2 regions of the Streptomyces sp. NPDC048290 genome follow, and region 1 is predicted to be linked to the other one. Evidence: riboswitches for the same ligand, from Rfam matches in the RefSeq annotation. Region 1 holds a riboswitch; the other holds the start of a gene.
The links. A riboswitch is a leader RNA that binds a small molecule or an ion and turns the genes downstream of it on or off. The one in region 1 is predicted to bind cobalamin.
Positions count from the first base shown of each region.

Region 2: it holds a riboswitch for cobalamin, as region 1 does, so the genes downstream of both, metE (5-methyltetrahydropteroyltriglutamate--homocysteine S-methyltransferase) here and AB0D49_RS28125 (prenyltransferase/squalene oxidase repeat-containing protein) in region 1, are expected to answer to the same signal.

Region 1 is NZ_JBEZLM010000018.1:155,449-163,134, reverse strand. Features, by position in the region: gene AB0D49_RS28135 (DUF4430 domain-containing protein) at 1-310, shown strand, start outside; gene AB0D49_RS28130 (hypothetical protein) at 361-1,788, opposite strand; cobalamin riboswitch at 1,897-1,972, opposite strand; cobalamin riboswitch at 2,058-2,203, shown strand; gene AB0D49_RS28125 (prenyltransferase/squalene oxidase repeat-containing protein) at 2,317-5,082, shown strand; gene AB0D49_RS28120 (hypothetical protein) at 5,079-6,011, shown strand; gene AB0D49_RS28115 (energy-coupling factor transporter transmembrane component T) at 6,035-7,192, shown strand; gene AB0D49_RS28110 (ATP-binding cassette domain-containing protein) at 7,189-7,686, shown strand, end outside.
Region 2 is NZ_JBEZLM010000001.1:11,265-18,950, reverse strand. Features, by position in the region: gene metE (5-methyltetrahydropteroyltriglutamate--homocysteine S-methyltransferase) at 1-1,892, opposite strand, end outside; cobalamin riboswitch at 2,075-2,263, opposite strand; gene AB0D49_RS00080 (cupin domain-containing protein) at 2,368-2,934, opposite strand; gene AB0D49_RS00075 (type III polyketide synthase) at 2,984-4,171, opposite strand; gene AB0D49_RS00070 (NAD(P)H-binding protein) at 4,826-5,674, shown strand; gene AB0D49_RS00065 (cytochrome P450) at 6,066-7,298, shown strand; gene AB0D49_RS00060 (response regulator transcription factor) at 7,312-7,686, opposite strand, start outside.

The DNA.
Region 1 (7,686 bases):
GGGGCATGAGGTGACCACCGCCACCGGCGGTACCCACAGATGCGACGGCACCAACGGCGGCGCCCACCCGAGCGCCGTGCCCACGCCGACCGCGGCGCTCGACGACGCGGCCCGCAAGCACCACTTCACGTGGGACGGCACCTGGTACCCGTCGTTCGAGGACTTCTTCGTGGAGTCCATCAAGGACGTCACCGGCGGCGGGGTCGCCTACTGGAACATCTCCGTCAACGGCACCCCGACCCCGGTGGGCGGCTGCCAGTTCAAGCTGAACGCGGGGGACAAGGTCGCCTTCACCTGGACCACGTTCTAGAGCGCGGCGGTGCGGGCCGGGGACGTCACCGCGTCCCCGGCCCGCGCCTCTCAGACGCCCCAGCGCAGGGCGAGGGTGTCGCCCACGTTCACCGTGGCGCCCCGGGTCGCCGCGGTGAACGCCGCTCCGTCGGTGCTGACCTTCCAGGTGCTGGAGCCGCTGTTGGCCTTGCCGTTGAGCGCGGTGACCGTGCCGGTGCCGGAGGCCGGGGTGACCGAGGTGACACAGCCCGCCGGGGTCGCGGCGGAGGCCGCGGCGTCCAGGACCGCGCCGAGGGTGGTGGTCGTACCGGTCGGGGTGATCGCGACCGAGCAGACCTTGAGGGTGCCGCTGCCGTCGTCGACCGTCAGCGCCAGCTTGGTGGCGGTGCCGGAGGTGAAGGTGGACTGACCCACCCACTGCGGGGCGCCCACCGTCGTCGGCAGCGGCGGGGCGGAGGTGAAGCCGCCGCCCGCGACCGCGCGCAGCCCGTCGATGGAGGCATAGGCGGACGGGGCGGTGTCGCTGGGCAGGTACTTGAAGCCGCCGCCCGGGTTGAACTGCTGGGCGATCAGGAAGTCCACCGGTGTCTTGCCCATCGGCGTGAGGAAGTCACCGGTCTGCGGGTTGATGCCGCAGGCGTTAAGGCCGGACACCGCCCAGCCGTTGGAGTCGGTGTTCGCCCCGAACATGGCGAGGAAGGCCCCGCTGTTCGACACCAGCTTGCTCTTCAGGAACGCCTTGGCCTGGGTGATGTCGGGGTCGGTGTTGGGGACGCCGGACACGCACAGCGCGGCCATCGCGGCGCCGGTCATGTCGATGTCGCTGGCGGCGGCGAGCTGGGTCGGGTTGCCCTCGGCCTTGCTGAAGTTCCAGCCGCCGTCGTTGTGCTGGTTGGCCCGGATACGGGTGACCATGGCGTCCCGCAGGGACTGGGGGACGCGGATCTGCCCGGCCTGGGTGCGGGCGCCGTTCAGGGCGAGCGCGGCGAACACCGTGCCGTTGAAGTTGGCCGACGGGCCGAAGTAGCCGGGTTCGGCGGTCTGCCAGTAGCGGTAGATGTCGGCGATCAGGTTGCGGGAGGCCGAGACGCGGGCCGGGTCGATCCCGGCGGCGTACGCGTTGAGGGTGCCGCGCTCGTAGTCGGTGACGACCGGGGAGGCGGACGGCCAGCCGCTGGTGGCCAGCAGATTGCGGTAGACGGTTCTGGCGTTCTTGCTGGTGTCGGTGCCCGGTACGACGTCCACGGCGGCGGTACCGGCCGCGGCGAACGCGCTGAACGCCCACTCGTTGGACAGCCCCGACCCGGCGTAGGAGCCGTCGGCCGCCTGGAGGCTGTCGAGGTAGGCGACCCCGTTGGTCTTGGAGGTGGCGATCTGGGCGGGGGTGGCGGTCGCGGCGGCGGGCAGGGTGGTGAGGGCGAAGGCGCCGAGGGCGGCGGCGGAGGTGAGGGTGAGCCGGCGCAGTGCGGTACGGCGGTGAGCGAGGCGCGGGGCCATGGCGTGCTCCAGGGATCAGGGGACGCCGGCCTCGCCGCGGCCGGACGGCCGAGGCGGGGGCCGCCGTCCTGGACGCGTGAACGGGCTGCCGGAAAAGGGCGCCGGGGTGGGCATTCGGGCTCGGACCGGCCTCCCGCCGTTCCACACCGCTGCGCGTCAGCCCCGGATTCGCACCGGGTTCCCCCACTCGGCAGTGCGGGACGGTACCTGACGGGGGTGCCGGTCGCCATAGGGCCAAAATCACCCGGCAGGGTGGTTTCTGCCGCGTCTTGACGCCCTGTGCGAACCGTGCTCAAATCCGGTCGATACGCAAAGAGTTCCAGGGGAAGCCGGTCGGATTCCGGCGCTGACCCGCAACCGTAGGTCCGGCCGCGCCGGGCGAGCCGGAGCACCTGGGGCGTGATCGAGCAACAGACGCCGTCGTGGACTACGGCGTGGTGCGACGGCTTCTCGCGCGGGCCCGGCCTGTACCGCGAGGGCCCTCGACCCACGTCCGGGCCCCGCGGGGACAGGACGAGGGGGACCGCGATGCGGACCGGAGAGCGAAGAGAGCGGCGCACGGGCGGCAGACCGGGGCCCTGGACGGCGGCCGGTACGGCACTGCTGGTGCTGGTCGCGGCCTGCGTGACATTCTTCACCGTCTCCTCGCCCGCGGCGGCCGATCCGATCGACGGCTGCACGGCCACGAAGGGCGCGATCGTCGCCGTCGACTTCGGCCCGTTCGGCGGCGAGGTCGAGCGGGGCTGCGACACCTCCCCCACCACCGGCTACGACCTGCTCCACGAGGGCGGGTTCAGCACCGCGGGCACCGACCACGACGGGCCCGCGTTCATCTGCCGCATCGGCTACGGCCCGTTCGACTCCGGCACCCAGTACCCGACGCCGGACAAGGAGTCCTGCGTCCTGACCCCGCCCGCCACCGCCTACTGGTCGTACTGGGTGGCCGAGCCGGGGGACGACGACTGGTCCTACTCCCAGTACGGGGCCATGGACCGGCGGCTGAACGACGGTGACGTGGACGCCTGGGTGTTCGGCGGCACGGACGTCGGCGGCACCACCGGCCGTCCCACGTTCAGCCCCGACGACGTCCGCGCCGGAGGCGGCGGGCCCACCCCGACACCGCCCGGTCCGACGCTGACCGGCGCGCCCGGCGAGATCGACGTGGACGGCGCCGCCGACTGGCTCAAGAGCCGTCTCACCGACGGCGAACGGATCGTGGACGAGGGCGCCACCGACGCCAATCCGTTCCTGACCGCGCTGACGGCGTTCGGGCTGGCCGCCGCCGAGGGCGACAGCGAGACCGTCGGCAAGGTCACCGACTTCCTGGCCTCCGCCGCCGGTCCCGTCGCCTACCCCAACGGCACGGACAAGGCGCCCGACGCCACCAGCGCGGCCCGTCTCGCGCTGCTCGCGTCGGTCACCGAACGCGATCCGCGTGACTTCGGCGGCCATGATCTGATCGGCGACCTGGTGGCGCACATCTGCCCGGCGGGCCCCGAGTCCGGTCCCGCCCCCGGCTGCACCGGCAAGGGCGACTTCGGGGACAGCGGCTACACCGAGGGCCAGGCGCTGGGCGTCCTCGCCCTGGCGCGCGCCGACGAGGAGCCGCCCGCAGCGACCGTCCAGCGGCTGACCCAGCTCCAGTGCCGTGACGGCGGAGTGACCAGCGTCCTCATCCGGCCGGGCGAGTACTGCGACGGCGACGCGGGGACCACCGGTCTGGTCGCCCTCGCCCTGCACACGGCGGGCGGGCAGGACGCGGCCGTGGACAAGGCCCTCGCCTATCTCGTCAAGAACCAGCGCGCGGACGGCGGGTTCCCGGCGTACACCGACTCCCCCACCGCGGGCGTCATCTCCACCGCGTACGCCGCGCAGGCGCTACGGGTGCTCGGGATGAAGAAGCAGGCCGACGCGGCGGTGGCGTGGCTGTCGCGGGAGCAGACCGAGGGCGGCGGCTTCGGCTTCGAGGAGGCGCAGACCGACCCTCAGCTGTACCCGACGGCGCTGGCGGTGCTCGCGGGCACCGGCAAGAGCCTGGCCGATCTGACGGTGAAGGAGCCGGAGCCCAGCGGCCCGCCCACCACCACCTCGCCCACCCCGACCCGGACCCCGCCGCCCGGCGCGGGCCCCGACCTGAAGAAGGGCGTCGCCTACCTCACCAGCGCCGCCCAGCTGAAGCAGGGCCGGTACTACACCGCCGGACCCGCCGTCTCCCGCGCCGACTTCGGGCTGACCATCGACGGCGCCTACGCGCTCGCCGCGACCGGCCTGGACAACGACGCGCTGCGCGGCATCGTCGACTTCCTGGACGAGCGGGGCACCGACGGCGAGGGACGCACGATCCGCGACTACATGAAGATCGGCACCGAGTACGCCTCGGGCGGCTTCATCGGCAAGACCGCCCTGCTCGCCGAGTCCGTCGGCCGTGACCCGCGCGACTTCGCCGGACAGGACCTGATCGGCGCGCTGGAGACGGCGGTGTGCGCGAAGGCCAGCGCGGCACCGGACCGCTCCTGTGCCGCGAAGGGCAACTACACGTACGCCACGTCCGTGTTCTCCCAGTCCCTGGGGATCATGGCGCAGTTGCGGGCGGGCGAGGAGGACGCGGCGGCCGAGCCGATCGCGTACCTCGCGGGGCTTCAGCACGACGACAGCGGCGCCTGGCCGAGCCTGATCCCGTCCACGGGCGACTCGGACGTGGACTCCACGGCGATGGCCGCGATGGCGCTGGATCTGGCGGGTGACAACGCGGCCGTCGACAAGGCGCTGCGGTGGATCGCGGACCAGCAGCAGTCCAGCGGTGGTTTCAAGAGTTCGATCGGCACCTCCGTGAACTCCACGGCCCTGGCGATCCAGGGGCTGTCCCTGGACGCGGGCGCCTATCCGAAGGAGATCGCGGCGGCCCGGAAGTTCCTGGCCGCGCAGCAGAACGGCGACGGCGGTTTCAATGTGGCCGCCGAGGGCCAGCGCGGCTCCGATCTGCGGGCGTCCACCCAGGCGGTGGGCGGCGCGACCGGCATCTCGTTCGCCTATCTGGAACAGTCCCTGGAGGGCACCTCGCCGCAGCCCACGCCCCGGCCCAGCGGGTCCACCCCGGACATCGTGACGCCCGGCGAGTCCGGTGGCGGCACGGGCGGCGGCGACTTCACCGCGGACGGCGGCAGCGGGGGCCTCGCCTCCACCGGCGTCCAGGTCACCATGCTCGCCGCCATCGCCGCACTGCTGGTGCTGGCGGGCTGGCGGGTCGTGGTGGTGGCCCGGCGCCGCACCGCCGGGACGGGAGACGGACGATGAGGCGGCCGACGGCGCTCGCGGCCCGGGTGACGGCCGCCCTGGCCCTCACCGGCGCCGCGCTCACCGCGACCACCGCCCCGGCGGCGGCCGACCCGCAGCCGATGGGCCGGTGCACCACCAGCTCCGGGGCGGTGCTGGCGGTCGACTTCAGCGACTGGGGCGGGCCCATCCTGCGGTCCTGCGGCACCACCCCGACCACCGGCTACGAACTCCTCAACCAGGGCGGCTGGCGCACCACCGGCACCGGGCACGACGGTCCGGCGTTCATCTGCCGCATCGGCTACAGCGGCCACCAGAACGGCAGGCAGTATCCGACCGCCGCCCAGGAGGACTGTGTCCTGACCCCGCCCGCCTCCGCGTACTGGTCGTACTGGCACGCCGACCCGGGCCAGAACGACTGGAGTTACAGCCAGCTCGGCGCGATGCTCTACAAGCCCAAGCCCGGCAGCGTCGATCTGTGGATCTTCGGCGGCACGAACATCGAGGGCACCGAGGGCCGTCCCACCGTCACCCCCGACCAGTTGCGCGCCAAGAACACCCGCCCGCAGGGCAATGCGGCGCCGCCCGCGAGCGACGACAACGCGCCCGCGCTGCCCCCGGGCGTGGACACCGGACCGGCGCCCGAGCGGCGCACCACCGCCCCGCCGAGGCCGCCGAAGGCGTCGCCGTCCCCGAAGCCCAGCCCGAAGAGGCCCGCCAAGAGCCCGTCCCCGTCCCCCACGCCGAGTCCCTCCGCCAGTCCGTCGGACAGCGCCCCCGCGCTGGCCGCGCCCCGTACCAGCCCCGGACCGACCGTGGTCGACGCCGCCCCGGCGGCCGACGCCCCGCACGACTCCGGTTCGATCGTGCCGGTGGTCACCGGCGCGGCCCTGGTCGTCCTGGTGGGCGGCGCCGCGGTGTTCGCGGCCCGCCGCCGTCGTACCGAGTGACCCCGGTGTCCCGTACGACGGCCATGGCGGCGGCGCCCGCCGGGTCCGATCCCCTCCCGGACCCGCGCGGGCGCCGTCTGCCGCGCATCCTGCATCCGCTCGCCTGGTGGATCTGGGCGCTGGCGCTGGCCACCGCCGCCAGCCGCACCAACAATCCGCTGCTGCTGTTCCTGGTGCTGGCCGTGCTCGGCTATGTGGTCTCCGCGCGCCGCACGGAGGCGCCCTGGGCGCGCGGCTTCAAGTACTACCTGTATCTCGCGCTGACCGTGGTGGCGATCCGGATCGTGTTCCGGGCGATCTTCGCCACCGGCATCCAGCCCACCGACCACTTCCTGTTCGCGCTGCCGCACATCCCCACCCCCGACTGGTACGCGGGTATCCAGCTCGGCGGCCCGGTGTCGCTGGAGGCGCTGCTGTCGGCGGCGACGGAGGGGCTGCGGCTGGCGTGCATGTTGTGCTGCATCGGCGCCGCCAACACCCTCGCCAACCCCAAGCGCGCCCTGCGGGTCCTGCCCGGCGCCCTGTACGAACTGGGCGTGGCGGTCACGGTGTCGATCAGTGTCGCCCCCCAACTGGTGCTGAGCGTCCAGCGGGTGGCGCGGGCCCGGAAACTGCGGGCCGGACGGACCCAGGGGCTGCGGGCGCTGCGCGGGATCGTGGTGCCGGTCCTGGAGGACGCGCTGGAGCGCTCGCTGCGGCTGGCCGCCGCCATGGACTCCCGGGGCTACGGCCGGGCGGGCACCGCGACCCGCCGCTCCCGGCGGATCACCGGGGCGCTGCTGCTGCTCGGCATGTGCGGGCTGTGCGCGGGGGCGTACGGGCTGCTGGACGCGACGGCGCCCGCGTTCCTCGGGCTGCCCGCGATGGCGGTCGGGGCGCTGCTGTGTGTGGCGGGGCTGCGGCTCGGCGGGCGGCGCGTCACCCGTACCACCTATCGTCCCGATCCGTGGCGGCTGCCCGAGTGGGCGGTCGCGGGCAGTGGGCTGCTGGCCGCCGTGCTGCTGCTGAGCAGCCTGGGCTACGACCCCGCCCAGCTCAATCCGACGTTCTATCCCCTCAGCTGGCCCGAGCTGCCGCTCGTCCCGACCCTGGCGATCCTGCTGGCGGGCACGGCGGGGTTCGTGGCACCGCCCCCGGAGCCGGTCCGCCCCCGCACGACCGAGAGAGCCGAACGCCCGTGATCACCTTCGACCAGGTCACCCTCCAGTACGACGACACACCCGGACCGGCGCTGCGGGACGTGGACCTCACGGTGGAGGAGGGCGAGCTGTGTCTCGTCGTCGGCCACACCGGCACCGGCAAGTCGACCCTGCTGGGCGCGGTCAACGGGCTGGTGCCGCACTTCACCGGGGGCACGCTGTCGGGGCGGGTCACCGTCGACGGCCGGGACACCGCCCACCATCCGCCGCGCGAACTGGCGGACGTGGTGGGCGTGGTGGGCCAGGACCCGGCCGACGGGTTCGTCACCGACACGGTGGAGGAGGAACTCGCCTACGCGATGGAGCAGTTGGCGATCCCCCCGGCGACCATGCGCAAGCGGGTCGAGGAGACCCTCGATCTGCTGGGTCTTGCGGATCTGCGCCACCGGGCGCTGTACCAGCTGTCCGGCGGGCAGCAGCAGCGGGTCGCGATCGGGTCGGTGCTGACCGCGCATCCCCGGGTGCTGGTGCTGGAC
Region 2 (7,686 bases), on a different contig from region 1:
GCGGCGTGGTCGGCGGCGCGCAGCGGCAGCGTCTCGCGCAGCGCGGGCTCGTCCACCTGGATGACCGAGGTACCGGCCGCCTCCAGGTCGGCCACCTCGTCGCGCAGGGCGAGCGCCACCTGCCGTGCGGTGTCCCCGAGCGGCTGGTCGTCCCGGACGAACGACCAGGCCAGCATGGTCACCGGCCCGGTCAACATGCCCTTGACCGGCCGGTCGGTGAGCGACTGCGCGTATGTCGTCCAGCGCACGGTCATCGGCTCCGGGCGGGAGATGTCCCCGGCCAGGATCGGCGGCCGGACGTACCGGGTGCCGTACGACTGGACCCAGCCGTGCTGGGTGGCGAGATAGCCGGTGAGCTGCTCGGCGAAGTACTGGACCATGTCGTTGCGCTCGGGCTCGCCGTGCACCAGGACATCGAGACCGGCCTTCTCCTGGAACGTCAGCACGTCCCGGATCTCGCTCTTGATGCGGTCCTCGTACCCGGCGGTGTCGATCCGCCCGGCCCGCAGATCGGCGCGGGCCGTGCGCAGCGCGTCGGTCTGCGGGAAGGAGCCGATGGTGGTGGTCGGCAGCAGCGGCAGCCCGAGGTGGGCGCGCTGCGCCGCGGTCCGCTCGGCGTACGGCTGGGAGCGGCGGGCGTCGGCGTCCGTGACGGCGGCGGCACGGGCCCGCACCGCCGGGTCGCGGGTGATCGGCGAGCCCGCGCGGGACGCCAGGTCGGCCCGGTTGGCGGCCAGTTGGGCGGCGATGGCGTCGGTGCCCCCGGCGAGCCCCTTGGCCAGCGTGACGATCTCCGCGGTCTTCTGCCGGGCGAACGCCAGCCAGCGCCTGACCTGCGGTTCGATGTCCCGCTCCGGGGCGGTGTCCAGCGGCACATGGAGCAGCGAGCAGGACGCGGCCACGTCGACCCGGTCGGCGAGCCCCAGCAGGGTGCCCAGGGTGGACAGGGACCGGCTGAGGTCGTTGACCCAGATGTTGCGGCCGTTGACGACACCGGCCACCAGCCGCTTGCCGGGCAGCCCGCCGACCGCGGCGAGCGCGTCCAGGTTGGCGGCGGCGGACTCCGTGAAGTCCAGCGCGAGCCCCTCCACGGGCGCCTTCGCGAGCACCGGCAGCGCGTCCCCGAGCCGGTCGAAGTACGAGGCCACCAGCAGCTTCGGCCGGTCGGTGAGGGCACCGAGGTCACGGTAGGCGCGAGCGGCGGCGTTCAGCTCGGCCGGGGTGCGGTCCTGGACCAGGGCGGGCTCGTCCAGCTGGACCCACTCGGCACCGGCCGCCCGCAGATCGGCGAGCACCTCCGCGTACACCGGCAGCAGCCGGTCCAGCAGGGTCAGCGGATCGAAGTCGGCGGCCACGCCCGGCGCGGGCTTGGCCAGCAGCAGATACGTGACCGGGCCGACCAGCACCGGACGGGCGGTCAGCCCCAGCGCCAGCGCCTCGGCCAGTTCGGCGACCTGCATGGCGGAGTCGGCGGCGAAGACGGTGTCCGGGCCCAGCTCGGGCACCAGGTAGTGGTAGTTCGTGTCGAACCACTTCGTCATCTCCAGCGGCGCCACGTCCTGCGTGCCGCGCGCCATCGCGAAGTAGCCGTCCAGCGCGTCGGCGGCCACCGCCTCCCGGTGCCGGGCGGGGATCGCGCCGACCATCACACTCGTGTCCAGCACATGGTCGTAGTACGAGAAGTCACCGGTGGGGACCTCGGCGATGCCCGCCTCGGTGAGCCGGCGCCAGTTGGCGGAGCGCAGTTCGGCGGCGGTGGCGCGCAGCGCGTCGGCGGTGACGCGGCCCTTCCAGTAGCCCTCGATCGCCTTCTTCAGTTCCCGGTGCTGTCCCTGACGGGGGTAGCCGTACACGGTGGCCCGTGCTGCCGCGGCTGCGGACTTGCTGGTCACGGAGATCTCCTTCGCGAGATGAATCCCTGAGATCCCGGCGACGGGACGCGGACGCGAAGGGTGACGAGGCCGGGCGGTCCCGGTCCGCGCGCGGCATGGCACGGTCCTTGGCCTGGCTCTGTACGCCGACCCGCCCACGAGGTCACCGGAATGTCCGCGCACGGAGGTCCGCGCACGGGCAGTGGCAGGTCTTCGGACTCGCGGGCCCGTCCTGACGACGTCAGGACACCTACTGGCCGTCGCTTCCCAGGCCCGTTCTCCCGGACCCAGTGCGTATGACGGCGGTCGTTCCCACTCACCGCTGCGGGGCAGTCCCGGATTCCCACCGGGTTCCCTCTTACGACATCCCGCCTGGCGGACGGGACGAACCAGCTGCACCGGCCACCCTAACCGCTACCGCGCCATCGCGTACATGACGTCCCACCCGTGCCGTGTCCGGGGGAGCGGACACGGCACGGGAGCGTGACCGCCGTGCTCAGCGGGGTGCCGGGGCGGCGGGCGGTGCGTAGCGCAGCGGGGTGAGCTGCTGGACGTCGTAGCGCAGCCGCAGCGCGGCGATCGCCGCGTGATCGATCTCTCCTCCGTCCTCGCCCGCGCCGTCCAGCAGGGCGAGGAGTTCCTCGAAGTACCGCTCGTGCGCCGGGGGCGGGGCCGCCTGGAACAGCACCCGGGCGGGGTCCGGGCCGGTGTTGGCGAACGCGTGCGGACAGCCCGGCGGTACGAACAGCAGCGTGCCGGGGCCCGCCCGTACGGCCCGCTCACCGGCGGCGGACTCCCACTCCCGCCAGTGGTCCGGGGTCCGCACCAGCGGCTCGAACGCGAGCACCTCCAACTCGCCCTCGATGACGTAGAACAGCTCCTCGCTGTGCGTGTGGGTGTGGGCGCCCACATCGAAGCCGGGCGGGACGACGACCTCGAAGGTGGACGCCACGCGGGAGTGCTCGCCGGTCACCTTGAACGTGACCCGCTGGGCGGCGACCGCCACGGTCCGCCCCCGGCCGGGCGGCACGATCAGCGGCCCGGCGGACGCGCCCGCGGTCACCGGGTACGCGGCGGACGGCGGCGGACGGTCGGGTCCGGATCGGCCGCCGTCATACGGGGCCCTCCGTGGAGACCGCCGCCGTGTCGGTCGCGGGCGCCGGGGCCTGCGCGGGGACCCGTACCGGGGCGGCGCCCGCCGGATCGGCCCGCACGCCGGAACCGGCGCCCTGCTCGGCCGCGGGTTCCGGGCTGTCGGTGGTCCATCGGCCGAGGGAGATCTCGGCGGTGATGCCCGGCCCGAACCCGGCGATCATCCCCGACGCCCCCGGCGCGCAGCCGCCCTCCTCGAACAGCCGGCGCAGCGCGTCCAGGACGACCGCGCTCGCGATGTTCCCGTACTCGGCGAGCGTGGCCCGGCTGAAGCGGAACATCTCCGACGGCACCCCGAGATAGTGGCTGAGGTCGTCCAGGATGCGCGGCCCGCCCGCGTGGATCAGATAGAAGCTCTGCGCGCTGGCGTCCCGCCGGTACTGGGCGGCCAGCGAGGACAGCGCCGGGGCGAGCTGCTCCATGGTGCCGGGCACCCGGCGGTCCAGCATGAAGTGGAAGCCGGTGGGCCGCACCCGGTAGGCGATCCAGTCCTCGCTGTCCGGCACCAGATAGGAGCCGTTGGCCTCCAGCTCGATGCCGGTGCCGCCCATGCCGCGCACCACGGCGGCGGCCACCGCGTCGCCGAACAGGCCGTTGGAGAGCATGTTGCCCACCGTCAGATCGGTCGGCTGGTAGCACAGCGAGCAGAACTCGCAGGCCACGATGAGGGCGTTGGAGCCCGGGTGGGCCATGCAGAAGTCGTGCGCCCGGTTGATGGCCGCGCCGCCCGCCGCACAGCCGAGCTGGGCGATGGGGATCTGCCGGCAGTCGTACCGGAACCCCAGCGTGTTGATCATCCAGGCGGTCAGCGACGGCATCATGAAGCCCGTGCACGACACATAGATGATGACGTCGATGTCCCGCGCTCCGAGCCCGGCGTTCTTCAGGGCCCGCTCCACGACGTCCGGCACCCGCGCCTTGGCCTCCGCCTCGTACGTGGCGTTGCGTGCCTCTAATCCCGGGTGCCGGAGCGTACGGTCGAGCGGCTGCACGATATGGCGCTTGCGCACCCCGGTGTTGCCGATCAGCCGGAGCGCGAGCGGTAGTTGCTCGTGCCCGGCGTACAGCGAACGGGCCAGACCCAGGGTCTGTTCATGGGTGATCGTGTACTCGGGTACGGCGACCGCGGGGCGGCACAGAACAGGCATGGTTTCCCCCTTCAGAGATGATCCGCGTATGAGATCCGTCTCGGCAGACCGGTGCTTGCCCGGCATGTCCAAGGAACATGCGACAAGCACACTAAACGCACCCGATAGCGTGAGATGGGAGTGCGGGCGGCGGGGAAGGGGCGCGGAACCCCGCCCCGGACCGGGGCGCACGCCGGGGCACACGCTCCGCCCCGGCGGGCGGACGGCGGTGGGGCGGGATGGGGCGGCGAGGGGCGGGCGGAGGGGGCGCGGGCGGGTGACGGGGTGGGGCGCGTGGTCGCTGGTGAGGCGGCACGGCAGGTGGCGGGGTCCGTGACGGGGCGGCGGGATGTGGGGGCGGGGCGGGGTGTGGGGGCGGACCGGCGGCACACGGTCCCGTGGCGTGGCGTGGCTGGCGGCGCGGCCCGCGGGCGGTGGTGGAGCGGCAGGACGGTGAGGCGGCACGGCAGGTGGCGGGGTCCGTGACGGGGCGGCGGGATGTGGGCGCGAGGCGGGGTGTGGGGGCGGACCGGCGGCACACGGTCCCGTGGCGTGGCGGGCGGCACGGCCCGCGGTGGCGGGGGCGGGCGTGAGGTGGGGCCTTCGGGGGATCGCGGACCGGAGCTGACCGCAAGGGTTTCTAGCGTGGCGGGCAGTCGACCAAGGAGCCACTCCATGACCCACTCCATGACCCACTCCAAGACCGTTCTCGTCACCGGCGCCACCGGCACCGTGGGCCGCCATCTCGTCGCCCGGCTGCTCGCCACCGGGCACCCGGTACGGGCCCTGACCCGGGACCCCGCGACCGCCGAGCTGCCCCCGGGCGTCGAGGTGGCCGCCGGGAACCTCGGTGTCACCGCCACCCTCCCCGCCGCCTTCGCCGGGGTCGGCGCCGCCCATCTGATCAGCTTCGGCGACGGCTACGCCCCCCTCGACAACGCCCCCGGCATCGTCGCCGCGGCCGTCGCCGCCGGGGTGCGCCGGGTGACCGTGCTCAAGGGCGGCGCCGAGAAGACCCCGCTCGACGAGGCGCTCGCCGCGAGCCCGCTGGAGGTCACCGCGCTGGCGCCGGTGGAGTTCATGTCCAACACCCTGGAGTGGGCGCCGTCGGTCCGCAGCGAGGGCGTGGTCCGCGACGGCTTCCCCGGGATGCCCAGCTCCCTGGTGCACGAGGCCGACATCGCCGATGTCGCCGCGGCCGTGCTCACCGACCGGGAGAGCCATGACGGCGCCGAGTACTGGCTGACCGGGCCCGAGGCGCTGACCGCGCCCGAACGCACCGCCGTGCTCGCCGAAGTGCTCGGCCGGGACATCCGGTTCGTGGCGCTGAGCGAGGACGAGATGGTCGCCCGCTGGCGCGGCCAGGGCTTCGGGGACAGCGACATCGGCTTCTTCCTCGCCATGCGCACCGACCCGCCCGAGGCCGGGCGGACCGTCCTGCCCACCGTGCGGCGGCTCACCGGCCGCCCGGCCCGTGCCTTCGCCGACTGGGTGCGTGAGCACGCCGCCGCGTTCGGCGGCTGATCCGGGCCCACCCCGGCGCACGGGGGACCGACCGCGCGGCGCGGGCCCCGGTGCGGAGCGCCCGCTTCACGCCGTCCCCCGGCGCCCGGCCCCGCGCCCGCCGCACCCGCGCCGGACGGCCAAAAGCGCCGCGCGCACCGGCGGACACCCCGTCGGGCACCCGTCCTGACCTGTCGGTAAGCGCGCCCCGGGCGGGGCGGGAGCCGTACGGCCGCCGCGTGGTCGGACCGCGCGGGAGCCGCCCGTAGGGGTGCGGTTTCGGTCCGAACGGGCGTGCGTGGCGCGGGCGGCCATTGCGCCGATGGGCCCTTGGGAAGAGTCCTTCTCAGTCGTTTCCGGTCCGTCCGACACGCCGGCCCCCGCAGGCCGGCCAGCGACCCAGGAGCCCCCCATGTCCGAGCGTCCTCCCCTCGTCCTGGACCCCCACGGCACCGACTGGCAGACCGAGTACCGCACCCTGCGCACCGGCGGCGCGGCCACCCCCGTCGACATCCTCGGCGTGACGGCCTGGTCGGTCTCCGACCCCGCCCTGCTCAAGCAACTGCTCACCAGCCCGGACATCTCCAAGGACGGCCGGGCGCACATGCCGGACTACGAACGGACCGTCGCCACCTGGCCCCTCGCCCTGTGGATAGCCGTCAAGAACATGTTCACCGCGTACGGCGGCGACCACCGCAGGCTGCGCCGTATGATCGCGCCCGCGTTCAGCGCCCGCCGGATAGCGGACCTCGCCCCCGTCGTCACCGGGATCGTCACCGAGCTGATCGACGACCTCGCCAGGACCGCCGGTGACGGCCCCGTCGATCTGCGCGAACGGCTCGCCTACCCGGTGCCCATCGCCGTGATCAGCCATCTCCTCGGCGTCCCCGACGACGAGAGCCGGCTGTTCCGCCAGGTCGTCGACGGCATCTTCGACACCACCCTCACCCAGGAGCAGTCCGCCGCCAACAACGAGCGGCTCTTCGCCCTCGCCGACCGGATCGTCGCCGCCAAGCGCGCCGCGCCCGGACCGGACATGACCTCGCTGCTGATCTCGACCCACGACGAGGAGACCGGCAGCCGCTTCACCGACCTGGAGCTGCGCGACACCCTCATCCTGATGATCAGCGCGGGCTACGAGACCACCGTCAACGTCATCGACGAGGCCATCGTCGCCCTGCTCAGCCAGCCCGGCGCCCTGGACCGGGTCCGCGACGGCGGCGCGGACTGGCCCGACGTCGTCGAGGAGACCCTGCGGCTCACCCCGGCCCTGCGCCTGCTGCCGCTGCGCTTCGCCGTCCGCGACATACCGCTGCCCGACGGCCGGACCATCCGCCGCGGCGAGGCCGTGCTGCCCGCCTACGGAGCCGCCAACCGCCACCCCGACTGGCACGGCCCCGACGCCGACACCTTCGACGTCACCCGGCCCAACAAGGAGCACATGGCCTTCGGCCACGGCGTGCACTTCTGCCTCGGCGCCCCGCTGGCCCGGATGGAGGTCGCCGCGGTGCTCGACGGGCTCTTCGGCCGCTACCCCGACGTCCGCCTCGCCGTCCCCGCCGCCGAGCTGCGCCCCCTCGGCTCCATGCTCAGCAACGGCCACCAGGAACTACCCGCACACCTCGGCCCGCCCGCCGCCGGATAGGGCCTAGCCCCGCTCAGCGCGCCGGGCGCTCGCCCGTCTCCGGGGGGTCGAGCTGGGACGCGAGGACCGCCGCCTGCACCCGGCGCTGGACGCCCAGCTTGGCCAGGAGACGGGAGATGTGGTTCTTGATGGTCTTCTCGGAGAGATACAGCTTCTTGCCGATCTCCCGGTTGGTCAGCCCGTCGCCGATCAGCGCCAGGATGTCCCGCTCGCGCGGCGAGAGCCCGGCCAGCTCCGGGGCGAGCGCCGGGCTCTCGGCCGGGTCGGCGCGCAGCGAACGCATCAGCCGGGCCGTGGTCGCCGGGTCCAGCATCGACTGCCCGGAGGCGACCGTCCGCACCGCCGAGACCAGGTCCGACCCCTTGATCTGCTTGAGCACATAGCCGGA